DNA from 2 places in the Streptomyces sp. NPDC020884 genome. Region 2 is predicted to be linked to the other one. Evidence: riboswitches for the same ligand, from Rfam matches in the RefSeq annotation. Region 2 holds a riboswitch; the other holds the start of a gene.
What was found. Region 2 has a riboswitch for S-adenosylmethionine ahead of ACH4UK_RS01750 (aminotransferase class V-fold PLP-dependent enzyme). Riboswitches for the same ligand answer to the same signal wherever they lie in the genome.

Region 1: another riboswitch for S-adenosylmethionine. It lies ahead of thrC (threonine synthase); the one in region 2 lies ahead of ACH4UK_RS01750 (aminotransferase class V-fold PLP-dependent enzyme).

Annotation. Positions count from the first base shown of each region.
Region 1 covers NZ_JBIRRY010000003.1:692,273-698,328, forward strand. Annotated here, with positions in the region: gene ACH4UK_RS14155 (MoaD/ThiS family protein) at 201-479, opposite strand; gene thrC (threonine synthase) at 512-1,816, opposite strand; SAM riboswitch class I at 1,835-1,962, opposite strand; gene ACH4UK_RS14165 (glucosyl-3-phosphoglycerate synthase) at 2,116-3,066, shown strand; gene ACH4UK_RS14170 (trehalose-6-phosphate synthase) at 3,158-4,558, shown strand; gene otsB (trehalose-phosphatase) at 4,644-5,495, opposite strand; gene ACH4UK_RS14180 (FtsX-like permease family protein) at 5,552-6,056, opposite strand, start outside.
Region 2 covers NZ_JBIRRY010000001.1:378,297-384,352, forward strand. Annotated here, with positions in the region: gene ACH4UK_RS01730 (NYN domain-containing protein) at 1-160, opposite strand, end outside; gene ACH4UK_RS01735 (hypothetical protein) at 200-442, opposite strand; gene ACH4UK_RS01740 (rhomboid family intramembrane serine protease) at 636-1,385, shown strand; gene ACH4UK_RS01745 (Lrp/AsnC family transcriptional regulator) at 1,382-1,663, shown strand; gene ACH4UK_RS01750 (aminotransferase class V-fold PLP-dependent enzyme) at 1,737-3,116, opposite strand; SAM riboswitch class IV at 3,319-3,436, opposite strand; gene trpD (anthranilate phosphoribosyltransferase) at 3,543-4,607, opposite strand; gene ACH4UK_RS01760 (cytochrome bc complex cytochrome b subunit) at 4,731-6,056, opposite strand, start outside.

The DNA of each region.
Region 1 (6,056 bases), on a different contig from region 2:
CACAAGAGGTTCACGTACTTTGGCTGCTTCTTATCGGGGCCGGGCGCATTCTCATATGCGGGCCGCACGAACAGCGGAAGGTGCTTCCCCAACTGTACCGTGCTCAACCATGCAGAATTGCCCCCTCCGCTTCTGGTGCGGAGGGGGCAACGTCGGTGACGCGGTGGTGCGGTGGGGCCGCGGGGCGGCCCGGGGGCGGTTCAGCAGCCGCCGGCCACCGCGGGGATGATCGAGACGCCCGCGCCGTCCGGCGTGGCCGCGTCCAGGCCTCCCTCGAAGCGCACGTCGTCGTCGTTGACGTACACGTTCACGAAGCGGCGCAGCTTGCCCTGGTCGTCCAGGACGCGGGCCGCGATGCCGGGGTGGTCCTTCTCCAGGGACTCGATGACCTCGGAGAGCTTCGCGCCCTCCGCCGGGACCTCGGCCTGGCCGCCCGTGTACGTGCGGAGGATGGTGGGGATGCGGACCTTGACGCTCATGGTGGGTGCCCTTCTTCCTTCGGTCGGGGTGGTCAGGCGGCGGCGAGGCCCGCGGCGCGGAACGCGTCCAGGCTCGGCTTGATCGTCGCCGTGGCCTGGGAGGTCGCGGCGACCGCGTCCAGCGTCTTGAGGCCGTCACCGGTGTTCAGCACGACGGTGGTGAGCGACGGGTCGATGACACCGGCCTCGATCAGCTTCTTCGTCACGCCGAGCGTCACGCCGCCCGCCGTCTCGCCGAAGATGCCCTCGGTGCGCGCCAGCAGCTTGATCGCGTCCACGACCTGCTCGTCGTTCACGTCCTCCACCGCGCCGCCGGTGCGGCGGGCGATGTCCAGGACGTAGGGGCCGTCCGCCGGGTTGCCGATGGCCAGCGACTTGGCGATGGTGTTCGGCTTCTGCGGGCGCACCACGTCGTGACCGGCCTTGAAGGCGGCGGAGACCGGGGAGCAGCCCTCGGCCTGGGCGCCGAAGATCTTGTACGGCCGGTCCTCGACCAGACCGAGCTTGATCAGCTCCTGGAACCCCTTGTCGATCTTCGTGAGCTGGGAGCCGGACGCGATCGGGATGACGATCTGGTCGGGCAGCCGCCAGCCGAGCTGCTCGCAGATCTCGTACGCCAGGGTCTTGGAGCCCTCGCCGTAGTACGGGCGGAGGTTGACGTTGACGAAGCCCCAGCCCTCGCCGAGCGGGTCGCCGATGAGCTCAGAGCAGAAGCGGTTGACGTCGTCGTAGTTGCCCTCGATGCCGACCAGCTCACCGCCGTACACCGCGGCCATGACGACCTTGCCCTGCTCCAGGTCGTGCGGGATGAACACGCACGAGCGCAGTCCGGCGCGGGCGGCGGCGGCGCCGACGGCTCCGGCCAGATTGCCCGTGGAGGAGCAGGAGAGGGTGGTGAAGCCGAAGGCGCGGGCGGCCTCGACGGCGATGGCGACGACGCGGTCCTTGAAGGAGTGCGTCGGGTTGCCGGAGTCGTCCTTCACGTACAGACCGCCGGTGACGCCCAGCTCACGGGCGAGGTTGTCGGCCTTGACCAGCTTGGTGAAGCCGGGGTTGATGTTGGGCTTCTCCGCGACGTCGGCGGGCACCGGCAGCAGCGGGGCGTAGCGCCAGATGTTGTCCGGGCCGGCCTCGATGCGCTTGCGCAGCTCCTCCGGGGAGCCGGTGGGCAGGTCGTAGGCCACTTCCAGCGGCCCGAAACAGGACGCACAGGCGAAGAGGGGGCCGAGCTCGAAACGCTCGCCGCATTCGCGGCAGGAAAGCGCCACGGCGGGACCGAGATCCACGGACGGGGTGGCGGCAGAAGCGGTGTTACCTGCAACGGTCTGAACAGCCATGATGGCGGAGGCCCTTTCTCCTCATCTTCCTCGCGACGCATTTCGTCACAAGACGGAATTGGCACCTTCCCCACCGTGACCTCGCGGTCGGCAGGAGGGTTGCCGGGACTTCAACGGGCCGTTCCCTCAGTCCCTCTGGATGAGCTCTATGGCACTGAATCTTCGATCCAGGCGTTTATGTACGGTCCGACCCCGACATGCGAGGGTCATCCGCGTTGTTCAAGACTGTAACCGAAGCACCGGACCGTTGAGATAGTCGTCCGAACCGCGAGATGGATCACACACAGGGAGTGCCGACCGTGCTCGAAGAGGTGGAACGCTGGCTGACCAGGCGTTCCTGGTCGTCCGACGACCGCCCGCTGACCCGGCTCACCGACGCCCGGGACGCCGATCCGCACCGTACGTCGGTGAGTGTCGTCCTGCCCGCGCTGAACGAGGAGGCCACGGTCGGCGCGATCGTGGCGACGATCCGCCGGGAGCTGATGGAGAAGGTCCGGCTGGTCGACGAGCTCGTGGTGATCGACTCCGGCTCCACCGACGCCACCGCCGCCGTCGCCCGTGCGGCGGGCGCGCACGTGGTCCACCGGGACGCGATCCTGCCCCGGATCCCGGCCCTGCCCGGCAAGGGCGAGGTCCTGTGGCGGTCACTCCTGGTGACCAGCGGCGAGATCGTCTGCTTCGTGGACGCCGACCTGAAGGACTTCTCGGCGGACTTCGTCTCGGGCACGGTCGGGCCGCTGCTCACCGATCCGGCCGTCCAGTTCGTCAAGGCGATGTACGACCGCCCGCTCGGCGACCGCGCAGGTCAGGGTGGTCGGGTCACCGAACTGGTGGCACGTCCGCTGCTCAATCTGCACTGGCCGCAGCTGGCCGGCTTCGTGCAGCCGCTGGGCGGCGAGTACGCGGTGCGGCGGTCCCTGCTGGAGCGGCTGCCGTTCCCGGTCGGTTACGGAGTGGAGCTGGGGCTGCTGGTGGACGCCCTGCACACCGTGGGCCTGGACGCGCTGGGCCAGGTCGACGTCGGCGTCCGCAGGCACCGGCACCAGGACGGGCAGGCGCTGGGCCGGATGGCGGCGGCGATCTACCGCACGGCGCAGCTGCGGCTCTCCCGGGGCCATCTGGTGCGGCCGGCGCTGACCCAGTTCGAGCGCGGCGAGGACGGCTTCGTGCCCCGTACCCATGCGGTGGACACGGAGGAGCGGCCGCCGATGCGGGAGATCGCGGAGTACGCCGAGCGCCACGCGGCGTGAGCAGTGAGCGGCTCCGGAGCGCCACGCGGCGGGAGGGGCGCAGGGCTCGGGAGGCGTTTGGCGGCTTCCCGAACGGGCTAGGTTCCGCTACATGGTCTCCGAGCACGCCGAACCCGCAGCCGCCTCCACCGCCCAGGTCCTCGTCGCGTCCAACCGCGGCCCGGTCTCGTACACGCTCGGCGAGGACGGGACGCTCGACGCCAAGCGGGGCGGTGGCGGTCTCGTCTCCGGGCTGAGTTCCGTCGACGACAAGCTGTGGGTCTGCGCCGCCCTCGGGGACGGTGACCGCGAGGCGGTGCGGCGCGGGGTCGGCGAGGCGGGCGTGCGGATGCTGGACATCGACGCCGAGGTCCACGCCGACGCCTACAACGGCATCGCGAACTCGGTGCTGTGGTTCGTGCACCACCTGCTCTACCAGACGCCCGTCGAGCCGGTCTTCGACGCGGAGTTCCGCCGGCAGTGGGCCTCGTACGAGACGTACAACCGGGCCTTCGCCGAGGCGCTCGCCGAGGAGGCGGGCCCCGGGGCGGCGGTCCTGGTGCAGGACTACCACCTGGCCCTGGTCCCCGGCATGCTCCGCGAGCTGCGCCCGGACCTCAGGATCGGCCACTTCTCGCACACCCCGTGGGCGCCCGTGGACTACTTCCGGCTGCTGCCCGACGACATCGCCGAGCAGTTGCTGCGCGGCATCCTCGGCGCGGACCGGGCCGCGTTCCTGACCCGGCGCTGGGCGGACGCGTTCATCAGCTGCTGTACGGAGATCCTCGGCGGCACGGGCCGGACCAGGATCGGGGTGCACGGCCTCGGGGCCGACGCGGACTTCCTGCGCCGGCGCTCGCAGGAGCCGGACGTGGCGGAGCGGATGGCGGCGCTGCGGGAGCAGGTGGGCGAGGGCCGCAAGACCATCGTCCGGGTGGACCGCACCGAACTGTCCAAGAACATCGTGCGCGGCCTGCACGCCTACCGGGCGCTGCTGGACGCCCGCCCGGAGTGGCGCGAGCGCGTCGTGCACATCGCCTTCGCCTACCCCTCCCGGCAGGACCTCGCCGTCTACCGGGACTACACGGCGGCGGTGCAGACCCTGGCCACGGAGATCAACGGGGCGTACGGCACGGAGACCTGGACGCCCGTGGTGCTCCATGTGAAGGACGACTTCGCCCGCTCGCTGGCCGCGTACCGGCTGGCGGACGTGGCGCTGGTCAACCCGATCCGGGACGGGATGAACCTGGTCGCCAAGGAGGTCCCCGTCGTCTCCGACCACGGCTGCGCGCTGGTGCTGTCGCGGGAGGCGGGGGCGTACGAGGAGCTGGGCGAGGACGCGATCGTGGTGAATCCGTACGACGTGACGGGCACCGCCGAGGCCCTGCACGAGGCGCTGACGATGAGCGCGGACGAACGGTCCGGCCGGACGAAGCGGCTGGCCGGGGCGGCGACCGCGCTGCCGCCCCAGCAGTGGTTCCTCGACCAGCTGGACGCCCTGCGCCAGGGGTGAGCCCCCGGGGCCGGGACAGGGCCGTTCGGTCACGGCCGCTCGGTCACCGGCGCTCGGTCACGGCCGTTCGGTCACGGCCGTTCGGTCACAGCCGCTCGGCCAGGGCCGCCAGGAACGCGACGACGGCGGCCGGGCCCGGCACCGACAGGTCGGCCCGCTCGGCCAGTTCGGGCACCTCGGCGCTGCCGCTGCACACCAGCAGGCCGGGGATGCCGTCCGGGCCCTCGGACCGCAGCTTCTCCACCGCGGCGAACGCGGCGAGGTCCCCGAGGTCGTCGCCCGCGTAGATCACGGATTCGGCGTCCAGCTCCGCGACGAACGCGGCGAGCGCGACGCCCTTGTCCATGCCGGGCGGGCGCAACTCCAGGACCAGGCGGCCCGGTTCGACGATCAGCCCGTGCTGCGCGGCCAGCTCGCCGAGGGGTCCGCGCAGCGTCTCGAAGGCCGCCTGCGGGTCCTCGGCGCGTCGGGTGTGGACCGCGACGGCCTGCCCCTTCTCCTCGATCCAGGTGCCGTGCCAGGCACCGAACTCGTGCAGTACGCCGGGGAGTTCGGCACGTGCCGCGATGACGCCCGGGTGCGGGGCGGGGGCGTGGACGGTGCCGGTCACCGCGTCCCAGCGCTCGGCGCCGTAGTGCCCGAGCACGACGAGATGCTCCAGGCCGGGAACGCCCGCGAAGCCCCCGTAGCGCACGGCGACGCCCGCCGGGCGGCCGGTGATCACGGCGACGGCGGCGACCTTCGGCGCGAGCGCGGCGAGCGCGGCCACCGTGCCGGGGTGGGCACGGGCCTGCTCGGGGTCCGGAACGATGTCGGCGAGCGTGCCGTCGAAGTCGAGCGCGACGACCGCACGGTCGGGCCGGGCGAGAGCGGCGTCGAGCCCCTCGCGGCCGGCCGGGGTGGTCGGGTTCGGCAGGTGTGCGAAGTGGCTGCCCATGGGACGAGCCTATGCCCTGGACGGGTTGATCACGAGCGTTGTCGATGCGGCGACGACTACTCACGGGCGCCCGCGAGTTCGACCGGCCGGGTCCGCAGTGCGAGCGAGGCCGGCAGGACGGCGGAGACGGCGGCCAGGAGCGCGGCGGCCGCGACGACGAGGCCGAGCGTTCCCCACGGCACCATCACGACGGCGGACGGGACGCCCAACAGCACCAGCGCACCCCACACCACCAGCAGGTTCACCGCCGCGACCACTCCTCCGAGCACCGCGCCCACCCCGACCGCCGCCACCGCCTCGGCCGCGACGAGCCGCAGGATCTGGGGCACGGTGGCCCCGGCGAGGCGGAGCACGGCGAGGTCGCGGACCCGGTCGGCGGTGGCCATGACCAGGGTGTTGGCCAGGGCGATCCCCGTACAGAGAAGAGCGATGCCGAGGATCATCCGGAGCCCGGTCCCGGTGTGGTCGTCGTCGGCCCCCGGACCGTTCGCGGCGTGCCACGCGGCCCGGGTCGTCACCTGCGCACCGGTGGCGGCTCCGGCGGTACGCAGCGCGGCTGCG
Region 2 (6,056 bases):
GCAACTGGGCGGGGAGTTCGGCGATGGTCAGCCCGCCGAAGGCGTCCGAGACCAGGGCGACGACCCGCCGTCGCACACCCTCGGGCAGCGGACGGCCGAGCGCCTCTGCACCGCCGTCGGCCTCGTCGGCCGGTCCGGCGCCGCTGGTCGGCTGATCCACCGTCCGTCACCCCATAGATATGTCGATGGGCGCGCTCCCTCAGGAAGCGGCGCCCGGCCTGTCCACCAGTTCGATCTGATCCACCGCATTGCACCAACGACAGCGGACCGACTCGATGGTCTCACTGACGACCTCCCGCTCCTCGACACTCGACTCACCGGCCAGGTCGAGGTGCACGTACTCCACGACCTTGGAGGAGCGGGTCACGTCGAAGCGCGTGAGGTTGCCGCACAGCGTGCAGCGCCAGCGGGTCCCGTCGGTCGGCAGGGGAACCGTCGTCATCGTTGCGTCCTCTTTCGTCGTCTCCAGGAGCCCGCGCCGGGCGCGCCGCCGCGACTCCACCTGTCTACGTCAAGGATCTCGCGGTGCGCCGTCGAACTGCGGAAGTCCTGGCGTAACCCTACGGCCTCGCGTATAGGCATCGGCACGGCGAGGCGCTCCGTCCCCTTCTCCGCCGGTACGTCATGCTCTGTACATGATCGAGTGGCGGCAGGCCGACTGGCGGACCACGGCCGGGAGGATCCGGGACGCGGCGGCGTCGAGCGGCGCCCCGGTCACGTACGGACTGATCGGCGTCTGCTGCGTGATCTTCCTGATCAGCCCGCTCTCCGGCTTCGGTGGCGCCGCCTACCGGAACGAGGACGCGCTGCTCGCCGCGCAGGCCGGGTACTTCGAGCGGTGGGGGGTGATCCCCGCGGAGCTGTGGGAGGGCTCCGCGCATGCGCTGCTCACGCCGTTCACCGCGCTGTTCGTGCACGGCAGCTGGCTGCACCTGCTGGGGAACCTGCTGTTCCTGTACGTGTTCGGCGCGATGGCCGAGGAGCGCATGGGCCGGGTGCAGTTCGCCCTCTTCTACGTGGGCTGCGGCTATCTGGCCCTGGTCTGCTACGCGGCGGCGCACGCGGACTCCGAGCAGACGCTGGTCGGGGCGTCGGGGGCGATCTCCGCGGTGCTCGGCGCGTTCCTCCACCTGTTCCCCAGGACCCGGGTCACCAGCCTGTTCCCGTTCCTCTTCTTCCTGCCGCTGCGCTTCCCCGCCTGGATCGTGCTGGTCTTCTGGTTCGCCCTCCAGTGGGCGGCGGCGCAGGGAGCGGGCAGCGGTCCCGGCGTGGCGTATCTGGCCCATGTGGCGGGGTTCGCGGCGGGGTTCCTCTACGCATGGGTGCGGTACGGCCGGAGGGCTAAAGTGAAGGTTCCAGCCACCGAGGGAGACAGCCAGCCGTGATCACCGCGATCGTGCTCATCAAGACCAGCGTGGACCGGATTCCGGAGATCGCCGAGGCCATCGCCGCGCTGGACAGCGTCAGCGAGGTCTTCTCCGTCACCGGCACCTACGACCTGATCGCCATGGTCCGGGTCGCCCGGCACGACGACCTCGCCGATGTCATCCCCGGCCGGATCAGCAAGATCCCGGGCGTCGAGGGCACCGACACCCATGTCGCGTTCCGCACCTACTCCCAGCACGACCTGGAAGCCGCGTTCGCCATCGGCCTCGACGCGTAGGCGTACCGGCGACACACCCCGGCCGGGGACAGGCAGCGCGCCTGTCCCCGGCCGGGGCGTTTCAGGGGGTCCCTCAGACCTGGGCGGCCTCGCCCCGGTCCGGGACGCAACGGCCGTCCTCGGTGCGGTACTTCCACTGGGCGCCCTCGCTGACCAGCTCGGCGACCGCGCGCAGGAACCGCTCGATGTGCTCGTCCGGCGTGCCCGCGCCGAAGCTCACCCGGATCGCGTTCAGGGACCGCTCGCCCGGCTCGGCCTCCGGCGCGCCGCACTCGCCCGGGTCCTGCGGGTCGCTGCCGAGCAGGGTGCGCACGAGCGGGTGCGCGCAGAAGAGGCCGTCGCGGACACCGATGCCGTACTCCGCGGAGAGCGCGGCGGCGAAGTGCGAGCTGTTCCAGCCGCGCACCACGAAGGAGATGACGCCGACCCGGGGCGCGTCGTCGCCGAACAGCGAGAGCACCTGCACCTCGGGCACCTCGGCGAGGCCCTCGCGGACCCGGGTCACCAGCTCCTGCTCCCGGGCGACCAGGGAGTCGAAGCCCGCCTCGGTCAGGGCCTTGCAGGCGGAGGCGATGGAGTAGACGCCGATGACGTTGGGCGAACCGGCCTCGTGGCGGGCGGCCGTGGTGTGCCAGTCGACGTCCACGCCGCCGTCGGCGCGCCGGGCGACCTTGCGGGAGGCGCCGCCGCCGGCGAGGTACGGCTCGGCCACCTCGAGCCAGTCGGCGCGGCCGGCCAGGACCCCGGAGCCGAACGGCGCGTACAGCTTGTGGCCGGAGAACGCGACCCAGTCGACGTCCAGTTCGGCGATGTCCACCGGGTGGTGCGGGGCGAGCTGCGCGGCGTCCAGGACGATCCGGGCGCCGTGCGCGTGGGCGGCGGCGGCCAGTTCCCGCACGGGCCACAGCTCGCCGGTCACGTTGGAGGCGCCGGTGACGCAGACGAGGGCGGGGCCGTAGGGGTCGCGGTCGGCCAGCGCGCGCTCCAGGGTCTCGACGGCCTGGGCCGGGGTGCGCGGCGCGTTGAGGTAGGTGACCTGGGCGTCGCGCCAGGGCAGCAGGGACGCGTGGTGCTCGGTCTCGTACACGAACACCTGGCAGCCGGCGGGGATCGCGGCGGCCAGCAGGTTGAGGGAGTCGGTCGTGGAGCGGGTGAAGACCACCTGGTCGTCCGCGCGGCAGCCGAGGAACTCCGCGACCGTGCGGCGGCTGTTCTCGAAGAGGTCGGTGGAGAGCTGCGAGAGGTAGCCGGCCCCGCGGTGGACGCTGCCGTAGTACGGGGCGTACGCGGCGACGTCGTCCCAGACCCGCTGGAGGGCCGGGGCGCTGGCGGCGTAGTCGAGCGCGGCGTAGGTGACCTCACCGCCGGTGACGAGCGGAACAGTGACGTCCTGGCCCAGAACGGGCAGCGGGGCACAAACCGACGAGTCGAGGACAGCGGTGGAGACAGACATGGCGAACTCCCGTAACAGGCAGGCGAAGAGGTCCGGGGCAACCCGGATATGCGCGGTCGTGCGCCGGCGGGTACGCGGCAGCGCAGGAACGGGCGGGAAAGGTGCGCGGAAGAGGGCCGACGGGCCCTAACGCATTCGCTTGCTCACAGAAGGCTCCCTAGGGACCAGGACCCCGGGGGCTGACATCCGCTGGATGCCGAGGGGCCCGCGCTTGCCGCAGACCTCGCTGCCTACGGCCTGGTCTTCACCCGGGGCACCCCGCCACGGACGGAGGGTTGCCGGACAGCGGGCCGGGGCCGTAGTCGCTGTCACTCATGACCTGCGCAGCATCTTGCCATACGTATGCACACACGCAAGGGCGCAGTCCGGCATCCGGACTGCGCCCTGTGTCACACCGTGTGCGCCGAAGGTGTCTCTCCGGTGCGCTCAGGCGTTGCTGGCGGCGATCCAGCGTTCCAGTGCCTGCTTGGCCGCGCCGGAGTCGATGGCCTCGGCCGCCACCGCGATCTTGGCCGCGAGCTGCTCGGTCAGCGTGCCGGGGCCGGGGTCCAGGGCGACCAGGGCCGCCGCCGTGTTGAGCAGCACCGCCTCGCGGACCGCGCCGCTCTCGCCGTCCAGCAGGCGGCGGGCCACATCGGCGTTGTACGAGGCGTCGGCGCCGCGCAGCGCCTCGACGGGGACGATGGGCAGGCCGACGTCGCGCGGATCGAAGGGCTCCTCGCGGACGGCCCCGTCGCGCACCACCCAGACCCGGGAGGTGGCGGTGGTGGTCAGCTCGTCGAGGCCGTCGTCGCCGCGGAAGACCAGCGCGGAGTTGCCCCGGTCGGCGAGGACGCCCGCGACGATCGGCGCCATCCGGGCGTCGGCGACGCCGACGGCCTGGGCGCGCACCTGGGCCGGGTTGGTGAGGGGGCCCAGGATGTTGAACGTGGTCTGCGCTCCGAGTTCCTTGCGGGCCTTGGCGGCGTACCGCAGGGCGGGGTGGAACTTCACGGCGAAGCAGAAGGTGATGCCCGCCTGTTCGGCGACCTCGACGACCCGCTGCGGGGTCAGCTCCAGGTTGACGCCGAGCTTCTCCAGCACATCGGAGGAGCCGCTCGCGGACGAGGCGGCCCGGTTGCCGTGCTTGACGACCTTGGCGCCGGTGCCGGCGACGACGATCGCGGACATGGTCGAGATGTTGACCGTCCTGGCCAGGTCGCCGCCGGTGCCGACGATGTCGACGGTGCGGCCCGGCACATGGATGGTCCTGGCGTGGCTGTACATCGCCCGGACCAGACCCGTGACCTCGTCGACGGTCTCGCCCTTGGCCCGCAGCGCGACGGCGAACCCGGCGATCTGCGCGTCGGTGGCCTCGCCGCTCATGATGCGGTCCATGGCCCAGGCGGTCTCCTCGGAGCTGAGGTTCTCGCCGCGCAGCAGGGGGTTCAGGAGGCCGGGCCAGGAACGGTCCGCCACGCTGTCGCCGCCGTTCGGGGTCACAACGTTCATGGTCCGCTCCAGGGTCCACAGCCGGGTAGGGAAGATGGGTCCACCTTATCCAGCCGCAGGGACCGCGAAGAGCCCCGTCCATCGGATGGACGGGGCTCTCACGGTGGCGATCGGTTCAGGTGATCAGTGGTGGCCGTGGCCCTCGCTGATCTCCTTGTACTCCTCGGGGGTGGCCTTGGGGATCTGGTTCCCCTCGGCGAAGTACCCCTTGCTGAGCTTGGCGCGGACCTTCTGCACCGGGGAGATCCTGCGCTTGACGCCGTTCTCGTCGACCGCGGGGCCGAGTTCGAGCGGCTGGTACTGCTCGTGCGCCGTGAGCGTGTGCAGCTGCTCCGGGCTGAGCGGCTCGTGGATCTCGACGAACTCACCGTGCGGCAGGCGCTTGATGATGCCGGTCTCGCGACCGTGCAGCACCTTCTCCCGGTCGCGGCGCTGGAGGCCGAGGCAGATCCGCTTGGTGACGATGAACGCGATGACCGGTCCGACGAAGAAGAAGATCCGGACGAACCAGGTGATCGAGTTGATCGACAAGTGGAAGTGCGTGGCCCACAGGTCGTTTCCACCGCCGACGAGGCCGATGAAGTACGCCGTGACCCAGGCGACGCCGAGGCCCGTACGGGTCGGGGCGTTGCGCGGGCGGTCCAGGATGTGGTGCTCGCGCTTGTCCCCGGTGATCCAGGACTCGATGAACGGGTACATCGCGGGCAGGGTGAGGACCAGGCCGAAGAGAACCAGCGGGATGAGCACGCCCAGGGCGAGCGTGTGGCCCCAGAGGTTGATCTCCCAGCCCGGCATCACACGGACCAGCCCCTCCGCGAAGCCCATGTACCAGTCGGGCTGGGCGCCGGTGGACACCTGGTCGACGCGGTACGGACCGAGCGCCCAGATCGGGTTGATCGTGGCGACGGCCGAGATGGCCGCGATGACGCCGAAGACCAGGAAGAAGAACCCTCCGGCCTTCGCCATGTACACGGGCAGCAGCGGCATGCCGACGACGTTCTTGTTGGTCTTGCCGGGGCCCGCGAACTGCGTGTGCTTGTGGTAGAAGACCAGGATCAGGTGGGCCACCAGCAGGCCGAGCATGATGCCCGGCAGCAGCAGGATGTGGACCGAGTAGAACCGGGCCACGAAGTCGTGGCCGGGGAACTCGCCGCCGAACAGGAACATCGAGATGTACGTGCCGACGATCGGCACGGACAGGATCGCGCCCTGGGTGAAGCGGACACCCGTACCGGAGAGCAGGTCGTCCGGGAGGGAGTAGCCGGTGAAACCGGTGAACATGCCCAGCACGAACAGCAGGAAGCCGAAGAGCCAGTTGATCTCGCGCGGCTTGCGGAAGGCGCCCGTGAAGAAGACGCGCATCATGTGCACGAACATGCCGGCCAGGAAGATCAGCGCGGCCCAGTGGTGGATCTGCCGCACGAGCAGACCACCGCGGACCTCGAAGCT